DNA from 3 places in the Clostridium sp. CM042 genome. Region 2 is predicted to be linked to each of the others. Evidence: predicted binding sites of a transcription regulator. Region 2 holds the regulator's gene; each other region holds the start of a gene.

Region 1 (4,811 bases), 770 kb from region 2:
TTTCCTTATATTCTCTGTAGTTATTTTAATATTTTCTATCTTTAGTAGTTTAGGATCTTTGAACAATTATAATGTATATGATTCATCAGGAAACATTATTATATCTAGTACAGACAATTTAAAAGAATCAAAATTGAATAAACATGATAAATTACTAGACGAAAAGACCTTAAGGGATGTTGTAGATAGAAAAGATAAAAGTAAGTATTTATATAATTCAAATTTAGTGACATTAGTTGCTTCAAACTTTGAAAAATTAGTAGAAGAGCTTACAGATGATGATATAAGTAACTTTTACAAACAAAGATTATCAAATGTAAAAGTAAATTTAGGTGGAACTGCTATGGTAGATGATATAGACAAATTAGCATCTAAGGGTGAAGAACTTAATACACCCCTACAACTAGGATATGCTGAAGGTTGGAAAAACCTAAATAATGATATGATAGACTTTGTGACAATTATCATATTTATTGTACCATTTATCATTTTACCTATATTTGCAGAAGATCCCAAAACAAAAATGAAACAACTTTACATTGCAACTAAACATGGTAAAAAAACTTTAGTTAAAGCTAAAATAATAACAGGATTTGAAGTAGGTGCGGTAATTTATGGTACAGCTGTATTAATATTTTCGCTTTCAAGGTTATCAATCCTTGGATTTAAGGGAGCAAATTTACCTATTCAAAGTAGTGTGAATTACTTATTTTGCCCCTATAATATAACTTATTTACAGCAGTATTTATTAAATGTAACAATAGGGTTTATGGCAATTATAGTAATGGTGTCTATAACACTCTTATTTACAGTGATAGTAGAGCAGATTCTATCATCAGCGGTAGTTGTAACATTCTTTTTAGCTATAATGACTATGTTACCTAATAACGATTTTATTTTAAATCATTTTTTTAAGAACTTCTTACCGTACAATATGACTAATTTTAATAGTTATTATATTCACCCTGAGATTTATAGTATATTAGGTGAAATTATACCTACTTATGTATTAGTTATTTTAGTATCATTTATAGTTTTTACAATATTTACTACTTGTACAGTGGTTATATCAAATATAAAACTAGCAAGCAAGTTAAAATAATATATAAAATTTTATAAGTAAGATAAGTAGGATACTGAGAAATGTATTAAAATCAATGTATCTAATTAACTTTGGTGCAAATCTGCATGAAAACACAGCTTTACAGAGATTGATTTTAGCGGGTTTATTAAAACTTAAATAGATATTGTAAAATTCTAGTTTTTTAACATGAGAAAGCTACACTCCTAATTATTATTGGGATGTGTAGCTTTTTTACATTTGTGATTACAATATTGTTTATGGAGTTAGATTAAATTATCACCTGCGGAGCTGCTCATATTCTTAGATGATGCATAGCTTCGCAGAAGATAAATTAACGACTTCAAAAGGCGATTTATACTCCCACTGTATTTATGTGATACAAGAAAGCGAAAATCCTGCAACAACTGTGGATGAGGAATATAAAAAGTTTGCAAGCAATTATTTATGGGTAGGTTATAAAAATAAGGGCTTGGGTATTTTTGCAAAAGATACGATTTCAGAAATGGATGGCCCATGCTTAACTTGCAGAAACATTTGCACTACGCCAGATTTCATACCAGAATATGAGTTAGAACTACAAAAACCACGCTAAAAAATAGTAATCTATGGTACATAATGGTATAATTGACTTGAAATTATTGCGTAATAGTTAGATTAAGCGCAGTAAAGGAGGTTGAATATGTCTGATAAAAACAATAATAATGGAAAAAAAGATAAACAGAATTATTATCTTGGTGCTGGAATTGGAATTGGATTAGCACTCGGAGCTGCATTAGGATCAATATTTGATAATATAGCTATTGGAGCTGGATTGGGTATGCTTCTTGGGATAGTCATAGGTGTACTAATGGATAAAAATAAAAAGGATGTAAAAGGAGACTTAATTAAAGTTGTTTTAGTTGCTATTGTAGGTGTAATTCTTGTATCATCGGTACCTAAAATTATTGATTATTTATGGTAATTTAGCTGTTATTATATAAATTTACTGATGCACATCTATTCATATAATCCGAATGAAGCAGATGAAAAAATAATAGATGAAGCAATAGAAGAATCAAAAGAAAATAGCCATTATTTAAGTGAATTAAAAAGACTTACAGAAAATATGGAAGAACATGCATTAAAAGCATAAGCTCAGTTAATTAAATATATATGGAAATAGTAAAGAACTGGTGTAATTTAGCTGGTTCTTTTTGATTTTTTGATGAATAGGCACCTGATCCTTGGGAATAGTTACTAATAGAATTCCCATCATAGTGAAATAATCTATGTGAAATACATATATTACAAAAAAAATATGCGAATTTGCTTCTAAAAAGTAAGCAAGTAGTATATAATAAGTATAACGAACTGATGTTCTAATATGAGCAAATTAAGATTAATAAAAAGGAAGATGATTTATGCTATGAGTAAATTGATATTTCATATTGACGTAAATAGTGCCTATCTATCATGGGAAGCTGCATATAGACTTCAACAAGGGGAAGAGTTAGATCTTAGAGCGGTACCATCTGTAGTAGGCGGAGATGAAGAAAGCAGGCATGGAATTGTTTTAACTAAATCAATGCCTGCTAAAAAATTTGATATTCACACAGGAGAGACTTTATATAGTGCAAGGGCTAAGTGTCCTGGAATAATAATTGTACCTCCAAGATATTCATTATATATGAAGTGTAGCGAAGCTATGCATCAAATATTTTTAGAATACACTCCAAGTATTCAGCGTTTTTCAATTGATGAAAGTTTTTTGGACTTTTCTAATATGGAACATTTATATCCTGACTATTTGAAACTCGCTGAAACTATAAAAGAGAGGATAAAGAATGAGCTTGGGTTTACAGTGAATATAGGGATATCAAATAATAAATTGCTTGCAAAGGTAGCTTCGGATTTTAAGAAGCCAGATAGAATTCACACACTTTTCCCAAATGAAATAAAACATAAAATGTGGCCATTACCTGTTGAAGATTTATTTATGGTAGGTAGAGCGACAGCACCTAAATTGCACAATTTAAATATTAATACTATTGGAGAATTAGCAAATTATAATTTGGATATTTTAAAGAATAAATTAAAGAGTCATGGTCAAGTTATTTGGAATTACGCCAATGGCATCGAATTTTCAGAAGTCCGCAAGAGCAATTATATTAAAATGAAGGGTATAGGTAATTCTACAACAATAGCTTTTGATGTGGAAGATAAAGACACGGCTCATAAAGTGTTACTATCCTTGTGTGAAACAGTTTCCATGCGTTTAAGAGATTCACACAATTGTTGTACTGTGATAAGTATAAGCGTCAGGGGGAGCGACTTAATATTTTATTCTCGTCAAAAGAAAGTAGCTGTAGCAACTGACTCTACTCGCAAAATATATGAAATAGCATGCTATTTATTTGATAATGTTTGGAAAGGCAATCCAATAAGGCAATTGGGGATACATATCACAGACTTTTGTAGTAATGAGTTTTATCAGTGTTCTTTGCTAGATAGTTTTGATTATGAAAAAGATAAAAAGATAAATGATACCGTTGATAAAATAAGATTAAAATATGGGCCAAAAGCTGTAGTTAGGTCTTGTTTTCTTCATTCAGGGCTAAATAGTATGTGTGGTGGAATGGCAGATGGTGAGGAAGATTATCCATTAATGAGCGCAATGCTTTAAGGAGGTTTATAATAAATGAAGGTTTTAGCATTACCTATAGAAATGGTTTCATACACTGATAATAAAGGCGATATAAAGCCTATAAGGTTTAGAATGCAAGTAGGCGATGAACCTATGCAAGTTATAAAAATAGATAAGGTTATAGTAAAAGATACTGAGAAATTGGCAGGTAATGTTATGATTATTTATAAGTGTCAGAGTGTAATTGACGGAGCTGAAAGGTTATATGAGATTAAATATGAGATGGGTACTTGTAGGTGGATATTATTTAAAATTTAGATCCCAGACTATCAATTACTGAAATAATATAGCCTGTACACATTTTTTATTTTATTAGTTTCTCATATTATGAATGTGATTAATATGTTATTTTAATCATTAAGGAGAGAAGCAAAGCTTGGCATTTACTTGCAGGGTGAAAGTCCCTGTTGAGAAGGGTCTAACCAACCACTCATATCGAGTATTGCGTTGAAGCTGGTAACAGCAAGACGAAGCGTACACAGAGAACTATATAGGCCGCAGAGAGAATTGTGATGAATCCATGTTGAACTTAGTAAAAAATATAAATAAGCATGAATACACTAATTTTATTTGGTATAATATGTTTAAATGGAATTGAGAATATTATAAGTTTTTTAATATAAACATATGGAGGAATTAAATGGAGAGAATTTTGATTGTTGAAGATGATAAAGATATTCGAGATATATTAAAAATCTATTTAAAAGCTGAATCTTTTGAAATATGGGAAGCTGAAAATGGTAAGAGAGCTTTTGAAGTTCTTGAAGATAAAGAGCTGGATTTAGTTATTTTGGACTTAATGCTGCCAGATATAAGTGGGCTAAACATTTGTAAAAATATACGCACCAAATACAAATTTCCTATAATAATGCTGACTGCAAAAACAGCGGATCAAGATAAAATAATAGGCCTTACTTATGGTGCAGATGATTATATCACTAAGCCTTTTAATCCCTTGGAAGTCATGGCAAGGGTTAAAGCTCAGCTTAGGCGATACAAGGAATATGGGGAAGGTACAAAGGAAAATAATACTATATATTATAA
Region 2 (4,811 bases):
CACCATTTATGTCTCATCGGAAACCTTACTTTGTAATGATCTAATAGAAGAATCCTTACAAAAATCTCATTTATTTTTAAAAGTAGCTAATAGCACAGATAAATATAATAAGTCTATTAATGAATATTTAATATTTTTAATGGCTAAAAAACAATACAACTCCTTATTTAAACTATTTAATGAAACTGAATTTAAGTTAAGGGATAAATTTAAGCCTACTTATTATGCGTTAATGTACTATATGAAAAATCAAAATGAAAAATTTGAAATTGAGTATAAAAAAATGGGCGAAGAATTAGAGGAAACTGTTGAAGAAATTATTGAAGAAGTTAAATCATCATCTGCAGTGCTACAATAGTATAGAAAGAGACAATTAAAGACCTCCGAATATAAGAGATATATAAATAAAACTATTCTACATCGGTATTATTTATGTTACTATTATTAAGGTAGTTAAATCATCACCTGCGGTGCTGCAATATTAACGACTTCAGAAGGAGGTTTATACCCCCACTGAAGTTTTCTATTTGTTAGGGTATGTAACTCCCACTTATAGAAGTGGGAGACTTTCCTTCTGAAATGTCGTTAAAATAAATACATAATACAAAGGGGACCTGGAATCATGATAGATATAACAAAAGAATACCTTCAAAAGAAGTATAGAATAAGTTCAAAAACGCTAGAACTTTATGATATAGCAATACAAGATGTACAAGAGGAGTTTAAAATTCTTGATGAAATAAGAGAGTTTAATCAACTTAAGGTTTTGACAGCACTACAAGATGAACGGATTAGCGAATGTCATTTTACAAATTCATCTGGATACGGTTATGGCGATATAGGACGCGATTCATTAGATAAAGTATATGCAAGAATTTTCAATTGTGAGAGTGCACTTGTTCGGCCGCATTTCGTAAATGGAACACATGCAATTGGAGCAGCCTTATTTGGTAATTTAAGACCTAATGATACCATGATGTCTATATGCGGAACGCCTTACGATACACTTCTTAATATAATAGGTATTAATACTAAGGAAGATATAGGCTCATTAAAAGATTATGGTGTAAAATATAAACAATTAGAATTAAATAATAACTCTAAAGTTGATATCGCTCTAATGAAAAAGACACTGATTGAAGATAAGTCAATAAAGTTAATTCATATTCAAAGATCTACTGGATATGGCTGGAGAAAAGCACTATTAATTTCTGAAATAGAAGATATTATAAAAGCTGCAAAAGCTATAAATCCAAAGGTGATTTGTTTTGTTGATAATTGTTATGGTGAATTTATTGATGTTACGGAGCCTACAGATGTAGGAGCAGATTTAGTTGCTGGATCACTCATAAAAAATATTGGTGGTGGAATTGCACCTACAGGTGGATATATTGCAGGTAAAGAAGAATATGTACTGCAAGCTTCTTACAGACTAACAACTCCTGGAATAGGAGGAGAATGTGGTTCTACGTTTGGAGTTATGCGTTCTTTATATCAAGGACTATTCATAGCACCGCATATTGCTATGGAGGCATTGAAGGGCGCTATTTTCTGCGCAAGAATTATGGAACTTGCAGGGTTTGAAGTTCTTCCTAAATATACTGATAAAAGAAGTGATATAATTCAAGCAATTAAATTTAATGATAAGGAAAAGTTAATTAATTTCTGTAGGGGTATACAAGAGGGGTCACCCATTGATTCTTTTGTTCAATGCGAACCGTGGGACATGCCAGGATATGAAGATAAGGTTATAATGGCAGCAGGTGCATTTATTCAGGGAGCATCTATAGAATTATCTGCAGACGCTCCAATTAGAGAGCCTTATATAGCATATTTACAGGGTGGATTAACTTTCGATCATGCTAAGATTGGAATACTAATAGCGCTTTCAAGAGTTATTTAATATTGATGATTTAGTAATAGAATAAAAAAATCCTGCAATTGATATATTCATTGCAGGATTTTTTTGTTCCATAAATTCTTTAAAAGTGGGTATTTAATACTTTCTGTAAATACCAATAAGTACACCTAAAATTGCACAGTCATCAACTATGATAGGGGACATAGTTGAATTTTCAGGCTGAAGCCTTATATGATCTTTTTCCTTGAAAAATCTTTTAATAGTTGCTTCATTATCAATAAGAGCTACAACTATATCGCCATTTTTAGCGGTATTGATTTTCTCAATTATAGCAAGGTCTTTATCCAATATTCCTGCTTCAATCATGCTGCTACCAGAAACTTTAAGCATAAATAGTTCATTATTGGTTTTAGTGAAATTTAAAGGAAGAGTAAATGTATCTTCAACATTTTCAACTGCGAGTATTGGTTTTCCAGCAGTGATTTTCCCTATAATAGGTATATCTATAAGTTCTTTTCTTACGACAGAACCCTTTATTAATTCAATTGCACGAGGCTTGGTAGGGTCTCTACGAATATATCCTTTTTTTTCTAATCTTGCTAAATGCCCATGAACAGTCGAGGTAGATCTTAAGCCTACGCCATCGCATATTTCTCTGACTGAAGGTGGATATCCTTTTAATTGAACCTGTTTCTTTATAAAGTTATATATTTCACTTTGCTTGTCTTTTTTTTCAGTTAACACGTCAACGCCTCCCATTCATAGTATAATTATACCATATAAATGTAAAAACATCAAACCTATGTTCTATTTTGCGGTAAAAAATTGTATATTACTATGTGTGACTACATAAGTCATCATTAAATCATCTCCTGCGGAGCTGCATTGACGACTTCAGAAGGATATTTATACTCCCACTGAAGTTTTCTATTTGTTAGGTCATGTAACTCCAACTTATAGAAGTGGGAGACTTTCCTTCTGAAATGTCGTTAAAGAGTGTTAGTGTTTGATTATTGAAAATATATTTGCTATAATGGTCTATTATGAAAGTAATTGAAATAAATAGAGCGGGGTGTTGTATGTCTAAAAATTGTATATTTAATAATAAGAAAATTTGTAATAGTTGTGGAGAATGTGAAGTCTGCGAATTAAATTCAAATAAGAAATGTAATAATTGCGGTAAATGTTTAGAAATGGAAGGGTACGATGTAAAAGCTATAAAAATTGATGAAGTTTTTGAGGATAATGAGATTGAAGGGGTAGAAGAAAATTTTTATGATAAGGATGAAATTAATTTATCGGAAGAAGTAGATAATAATGAAAATGAAATTGAGGAACTACCAAAACTCGAAGATTATGATTCAGTGGTAGCCAACGATGAATTTTCAAAACTACATAAAGATGATTTTATACCTGAAAATAATGAAGTTTGGGAATTTATAGATGACATAGACGGAGCAAAAGAGCTACTTGAAAATGAAGATGATAACTCAGGATTACTTCAAGAAGAATTTCCTGGACTTATAAGACTAAAAAAAATATAAGTATTAGAAGTATATATAGAAATAGTTAAAATCTATTGCATATTTTTATGCTCAAAAAAAGTATATATTACGTATAATGCATTAAAGCGAGCTTTAGAACTTCTTATTTTATTTTTAATTAAGATTCGTAAAGAAAAATATATGTTTGAGTGACAGTAAAATGTACCCTATAGAGTAGACGATTTAAAAAAAACTACCCTATGGGGTTTTTCTATGTATAATGGAATAAAGGATTAGGGGTGAATAAATGAGCATTAAGAATTTTACAGAAAAAGAAGTGAAAGTGTTATCCAAAAATAAATATGTAACAAATGTTAGTATTAAAGGTATAACTTACACTGATGAATATAAACGCATTTTTGTAACAGAGAATGAAAAGGGCAAATCTATAAAAGAAATATTTAAAGAATATGGTTTTGATATAGACGTTCTTGGAAATGATCGAATTAGATCAGCAGCTTACAGATGGCGGACTGCATATAGAAAAAAAGGTGTAATAGGACTGAATGATACAAGGAAATCAATGTGCGGAAGATCAAGAGGGAAAGATCTTCCCATAGAAGAAAGATATAAACGTCTTAAGGTCCAAGTTAATTTACTTAAAGCTGAGAATGAATTACTAAAAAAAATCGACATCCTAGAAAGAAGGCTGGTAAAGAAAAAATAATATTAGTAGCAGAAGAAAAATATATTCTTATCAATTCACAAATTAAAAAATATAAACTCAGAAATATGCTTAGCCATTTATGCAGTGTGTCGGGGGTATCCCGTTCAGGCTACTACAACTATTTCTCAGTTAGTTCACAAGGAGTTAGGAATCAACGTGACGATCATGATCAAATAGTGCGAGATACTATCTTAAAAGCATATAACTTTAAAGGCCGCAAAAAAGGAGCTAGACAAATTAAAATGACGTTAGAAGGCGAATTTGGTATCGTTTACAATTTGAAACGTATCCGTAGGATAATGAAGAAATACCAAATTGTATGTCCTATTAGAAAAGCAAATCCTTATAAAAGGATGATGAAAGCCACCCTCGAACATGCTGTTTTACCAAATCTATTAAATAGAAACTTCAAGCAAAATATACCTGGCAAGGTATTGCTTACAGATATAACTTATTTGTTTTATGGAAAGGGTCATAGGGCGTATTTATCAACGATTAAGGATTCCTCTACAAATGAAATACTGGCATATAATGTGTCAGCTAATATTAAGATGGATATAGTCACTGATACTATACTAAAGCTAAAAAAGAATAGAAATATTAAAATATCTAAAGATGCATTTATTCACTCAGATCAAGGTTGTCATTATACAAGTCCAATCCTTCAAAATCTCGTTAAAAGTTGTGGACTAGGACAATCTATGTCAAGACGTGGAAACTGTTGGGATAACGCTCCACA
Region 3 (4,811 bases), 1.4 Mb from region 2:
TTATAGATCCGATTACTTCCCTAATATCTTTTACAATAGTGGTTGGCACTATATCATGTTCTTCATTATATTCCATCTGAATTCCTCTACGCCTTGTAGTTTCATCCATAGCCTTTTTCATAGACTTTGTAATTTTGTCTGCATACATTAGTACCTTGCTCTCTGAATTTCTTGCAGCTCTTCCTATTGTTTGAATTAATGAGGTTTCAGAACGTAAAAACCCTTCTTTATCTGCATCGAGTATTGCAACAAGAGCTACTTCTGGAATATCTAATCCTTCTCTCAAAAGATTTATACCTACTAGCACATCAAAAGTACCTAGCCTAAGATCTTGGATAATTTTCATTCTTTCTATGGTATCAATATCCGAATGTAAATATGTAATTTTCATATTCATTTCTTTAAAGTATTTAGTCAAATCTTCTGACATTTTTTTTGTAAGGGTTGTAACTAAAACCCTAAAGCCTCTTTTTATTGTTTCCTGAATTCTTGCATATAAATCATCTATTTGCCCCTTAACTGGCCTTATAACTATTTCAGGATCCAATAATCCCGTAGGTCTTATTACTTGTTCTGCCACATTCTCACTATGTTCTGCTTCATAAACGTTTGGAGTTGCACTTACAAAAATCGTTTCATTCATAGTACCCTCAAACTCCTGAAAAGTTAGCGGTCTATTATCATATGCTGATGGAAGTCTAAATCCATATTCAATTAAATTAGTCTTTCTTGATTTATCCCCACCAAACATTGCTCTAACCTGCGGAAGAGTTACATGGCTCTCATCTATAAACATTAAGAAATCCTTAGGGAAATAATGCATCAATGTTTGAGGTGCCGTTCCAGCAGCCCTACCATCTAAAATTCTAGAATAGTTCTCTATACCAGTACAGTAGCCAACCTCTCTCATCATTTCAATATCATAGTTTGTTCTTTGCTTAAGTCTTTGTGCCTCTAAAGCTTTGTCCTCTGAAGTAAGCTCCTTTAACCTCTCCTCAAGCTCCTGCTCTATTTGAGCTATGCCTTGTTCTAATTTATCTTTGGATGTAGCAAAATGGGAAGCCGGGAAAATGGATACATGTTTTAGGGTTCCAATAATTTCTCCTGTAAGAGAATCAAATGATCTAATCCTTTCTATTTCATCTCCAAAAAACTCTACTCTAATTCCTTCACTTGACGACGAAGCAGGAAATATATCTATAGTGTCACCTCTCACTCTAAAGGTTCCACGAATAAAATTAATATCATTTCTTTCATACTGTATATCTACTAAATGTCTTATTACTTCATTTCTATCCTTTTCCATGCCAACCCTTAATGACACTGTAAGCTTTTTATACTCCTCGGGGTTACCAAGTCCATATATACATGAAACCGAAGCCACCACAATAACATCGTTACGCTCTAGTAATGCCGATGTAGCTGAATGTCTTAATTTATCAATATCATCGTTAACAGATGAATCTTTTTCTATAAATGTATCCGTCTGTGCAATATAAGCCTCTGGCTGATAATAATCATAATATGAAACAAAATACTCAACACAGTTATCAGGAAAAAATTCTCTAAACTCTGAGCAAAGCTGTGCTGCTAAGATCTTATTATGAGCAAGCACCAATGTAGGCTTTTGAACCCTCTCAATAATATTAGCCATGGTAAAAGTCTTACCTGACCCCGTTACTCCTTTAAGAGTTTGAAACTTTTTACCTTCTTCAATTCCGCACACAATGCTATCAATTGCCCGTGGTTGATCTCCAGTAGGTTTAAACTTTGAATGTAACTTAAACTCATGCATAAAATCACCGCCTTGTATTCCTTTTTCTGAACATTTGTTCGTTACCTCCATTTTAACTATAAATTTTCCATATGTCAATATATCCTATACTAATTCACAAAAACTATTCAACTGCTATAAATTAAAAAAATTTAAAGATTATAATTAACACCATTCATAGTTCTTTCAACAATAGTTCTAGCTAATTTACCGTTAAAAATTTTCATTGGTTACATTTTATTCTAAATTACAGAAATAGATACTATATATATATAATCACCTATATGCATATAAACAAAATTAACGATTAATTTTAGTTGATTCTCATTAAATAATAATATACTGCATAAAAAAATATTTTAAATGGAGGAATTGTTGTGAGTATTATGAATTCTTTAGAAAAAGGTGTGAAATCTAAAATCATGGAGACTTTACTTAATTATCTAGATAAGAACCCAGAAAGAAATGTTGACAAAATTTTTGAGAATGTAAGTAAACTAATAAAAGATGAATCTCAACTAAAACAAATAGATTTTGTCTATAGTTATTACAAGAACAACCCACCAACACATGATTATATACAAAATATATTAACTAATACAGACACAAATTGTCTTAAGAAATTGGTTACTAATTTCTTTGCAAATGCAAATTGGTATGCTGGTGCAAAACGCAACAAATTTTTAACCGACGAAGATACAAAAATACCACTTGTTTTGCTAATCAGTCCATCTATGAGATGTCCTTTACACTGCGTTGGCTGCTATGCATCTAATTATAGTAAAGATACTGATATTCCACCTGTAGAAGTAGAGAGATTAATTAAAGAAGCAAGAGATTTGGGAATATACTGGATAATAATACTTGGGGGTGAACCTTTCTATAATGACTATCTACTCGATATATATGAAAAATTTGATGACATGATGTTCTCCCCGTTTACTAGTGGCATTCTTATAACTGACGAAATTGCCAATAGGATACAAAAATGTTCAAATGTATTCCCAATGCTCTCGATTGAGGGCTTTGAAGAAGATACAGAAGCAAGAAGAGGAAAGGGTACATTCGCAAAAGTTATACATGCTATGGATCTGCTTAAAGAAAGAGGAGTTTTATTCGGAGTTTCAACATGTGTTACAAGAACTAACATAGATGATGTGTTATCTGATAAATTTACTGATATGCTAATTGAAAAAGGTTCTAAATTAAGTTGGTATTTCTTGTTTATGCCGGTAAGTTCACATCCACAGTTTGATATGATGCTTACACCAGAGCAGAGAATAAGACTTGGAAGAAGAACTAATGAAATAAGAACAACAAAACCATATTTTACAATTGATTTCTTTAATGACGCTCCACTAGTAGGTGGGTGTATAGCTGGTAAATACTTCTTTCATATCAATTCAAAAGAGGATGCAGAACCATGCATATTTGCACATTTCTCAACAGTTAATTTAAAGGGAAGACCACTAATTGATGCTTTTAGGGATCCTTTCTTTAAAGAATTAAGACATAGACAGCCATACAACAAAAATATGTTAAGACCATGTATGATGATAGATAATACTAATGTAATAAAAGATGTATGTCAAAAGGTTGGTGCTAAACCAACTGATGCTGCTGGAGATGTTATGCTTAACGACAAAGAATTCCATGAAAATATTGACAAGGTTGCAAATGCTTTCACACCTTATGCCAATAAAGAGTGGAAGGAGACCTTTAATGAAAAAGGAAATGATGAATTATCAAAAGGTTAATTATGTACTTTCTCCTGCGTAATTTGAAATAAGAGTTTGAAACGTGAAAGTTGATTAAGAAATTCTAGTGTTTTGCAAATATAAAATCCTCTAGCACTCACATTCGTCTTACAGCCGGTTCGCTAGCCTTCCTTCCAGTCAGGCTCACGAGAATTTTATATTAGCAAAACAAGAATTTCTAAATCAACTTTCAATGTTTCTGCACTTCTTATTTCAAATCACTTCCGGAGAAAGTTCATACTATTATGCATAGCTATATCCACAGATGTGACTCTTATGCTACCATGGTACTATATTGTCGGGCGAAAAAACATGAATTTCTAAAAACAGTTCAGGGAAAATCTGAGACCTATCGTCCTAGGTTGGCTAACACAGTCTCTAGATATTCGCTTGTGGCATATCTAAGTTATCCACATTATTTTTCGCGAGCTGTTTCCTATATAATAAAAAAGAAATAAAGTATATATTACTTATTAATTCATTATAAGTAATATATACCTTTTTTCGCTTAAAAATATTTGTTAGCAAGCCTGGTAAGTTGGGATTATCTTATGAAGGAATTTAACGACATTTCAAAAGGAAAGTCTCCAACTTCTATAAGTGGGGATCACATACTACAACAAAAATAAAACTTCAGTGGGAGCCTAAATCTCCTTCTGAAGTCGTTAATTACAGCTCCGCAGGAGATGATTTGATGCAAAATTTATGGAAAATACACAAAACAAACAAAATAGACATCATATTGACACCTCGTTGACACTCGCAATTGCTATGATTAAAAGATAGAATCGATAAAAATAAATTAATGAGGGAGATATTAAAATGAAAATTATATCTATAAAAACCAAAATTCTATCTGGCTCACTAACAGTTGGAATACTTTTATCATCTGCCAGTACAACTTTCGCAGCAACTTCTAACCCATTAAATATTGGTAGAAAAGCACCTTTCACAAATGAATGTAAAAAAATAGACACTAAAATAAACCAGGGTTTAGGCGCAAATGTTGAAAACCTTGTAACTGCTAATACTATAACTCAAACTGAGGCGAATAAAATTAAAGCTGTACTAAATAGATCTGAAGGTTCAGAAAAAACTAAAGCTATTACTACTCAAGGAAGTAAACTATATATGGATAGTAACAAGATAACTCATATAAATCCTTTAACATCCCTTGTAAGTAATGGGACTATAACTCAGGCTCAAGCCGATAAAATTATACTGAAGCAACTACACCTATACCAGACTAGAGCGTTACATAGTTTGCTTTAAAAATTCAC

Evidence for each region. Region 2 encodes LexA, which represses DNA repair genes until DNA is damaged. Its sites were predicted from a motif close to CNAACANNTGTTNG; they were not measured.
Region 1: a site for LexA is predicted at 2,431-2,444, ahead of ACWJJ7_RS06415 (DNA polymerase Y family protein). Genes of this name have one in related genera too.
Region 3: a site for LexA is predicted at 1,823-1,836, ahead of uvrB (excinuclease ABC subunit UvrB). Genes of this name have one in related genera too.

What each region holds. Positions count from the first base shown of each region.
Region 1 is NZ_CM143646.1:1,345,022-1,349,832, reverse strand. It holds gene ACWJJ7_RS06435 (hypothetical protein) at 1-1,102, shown strand, start outside; gene ACWJJ7_RS06430 (hypothetical protein) at 1,389-1,676, shown strand; gene ACWJJ7_RS06425 (hypothetical protein) at 1,764-2,045, shown strand; gene ACWJJ7_RS06420 (hypothetical protein) at 2,073-2,216, shown strand; gene ACWJJ7_RS06415 (DNA polymerase Y family protein) at 2,490-3,746, shown strand; gene ACWJJ7_RS06410 (hypothetical protein) at 3,762-4,025, shown strand; gene ACWJJ7_RS06405 (response regulator transcription factor) at 4,408-4,811, shown strand, end outside.
Region 2 is NZ_CM143646.1:579,591-584,401, forward strand. It holds gene ACWJJ7_RS02685 (ORC-CDC6 family AAA ATPase) at 1-358, shown strand, start outside; gene ACWJJ7_RS02690 (methionine gamma-lyase family protein) at 623-1,903, shown strand; gene lexA (transcriptional repressor LexA) at 1,997-2,605, opposite strand; gene ACWJJ7_RS02700 (hypothetical protein) at 2,941-3,405, shown strand; one part of gene ACWJJ7_RS02705 (IS3 family transposase) at 3,653-4,034, shown strand; one part of gene ACWJJ7_RS02705 (IS3 family transposase) at 4,034-4,811, shown strand, end outside.
Region 3 is NZ_CM143646.1:3,046,436-3,051,246, reverse strand. It holds gene uvrB (excinuclease ABC subunit UvrB) at 1-1,795, opposite strand, end outside; gene ACWJJ7_RS14590 (radical SAM protein) at 2,152-3,531, shown strand; gene ACWJJ7_RS14585 (hypothetical protein) at 4,354-4,803, shown strand.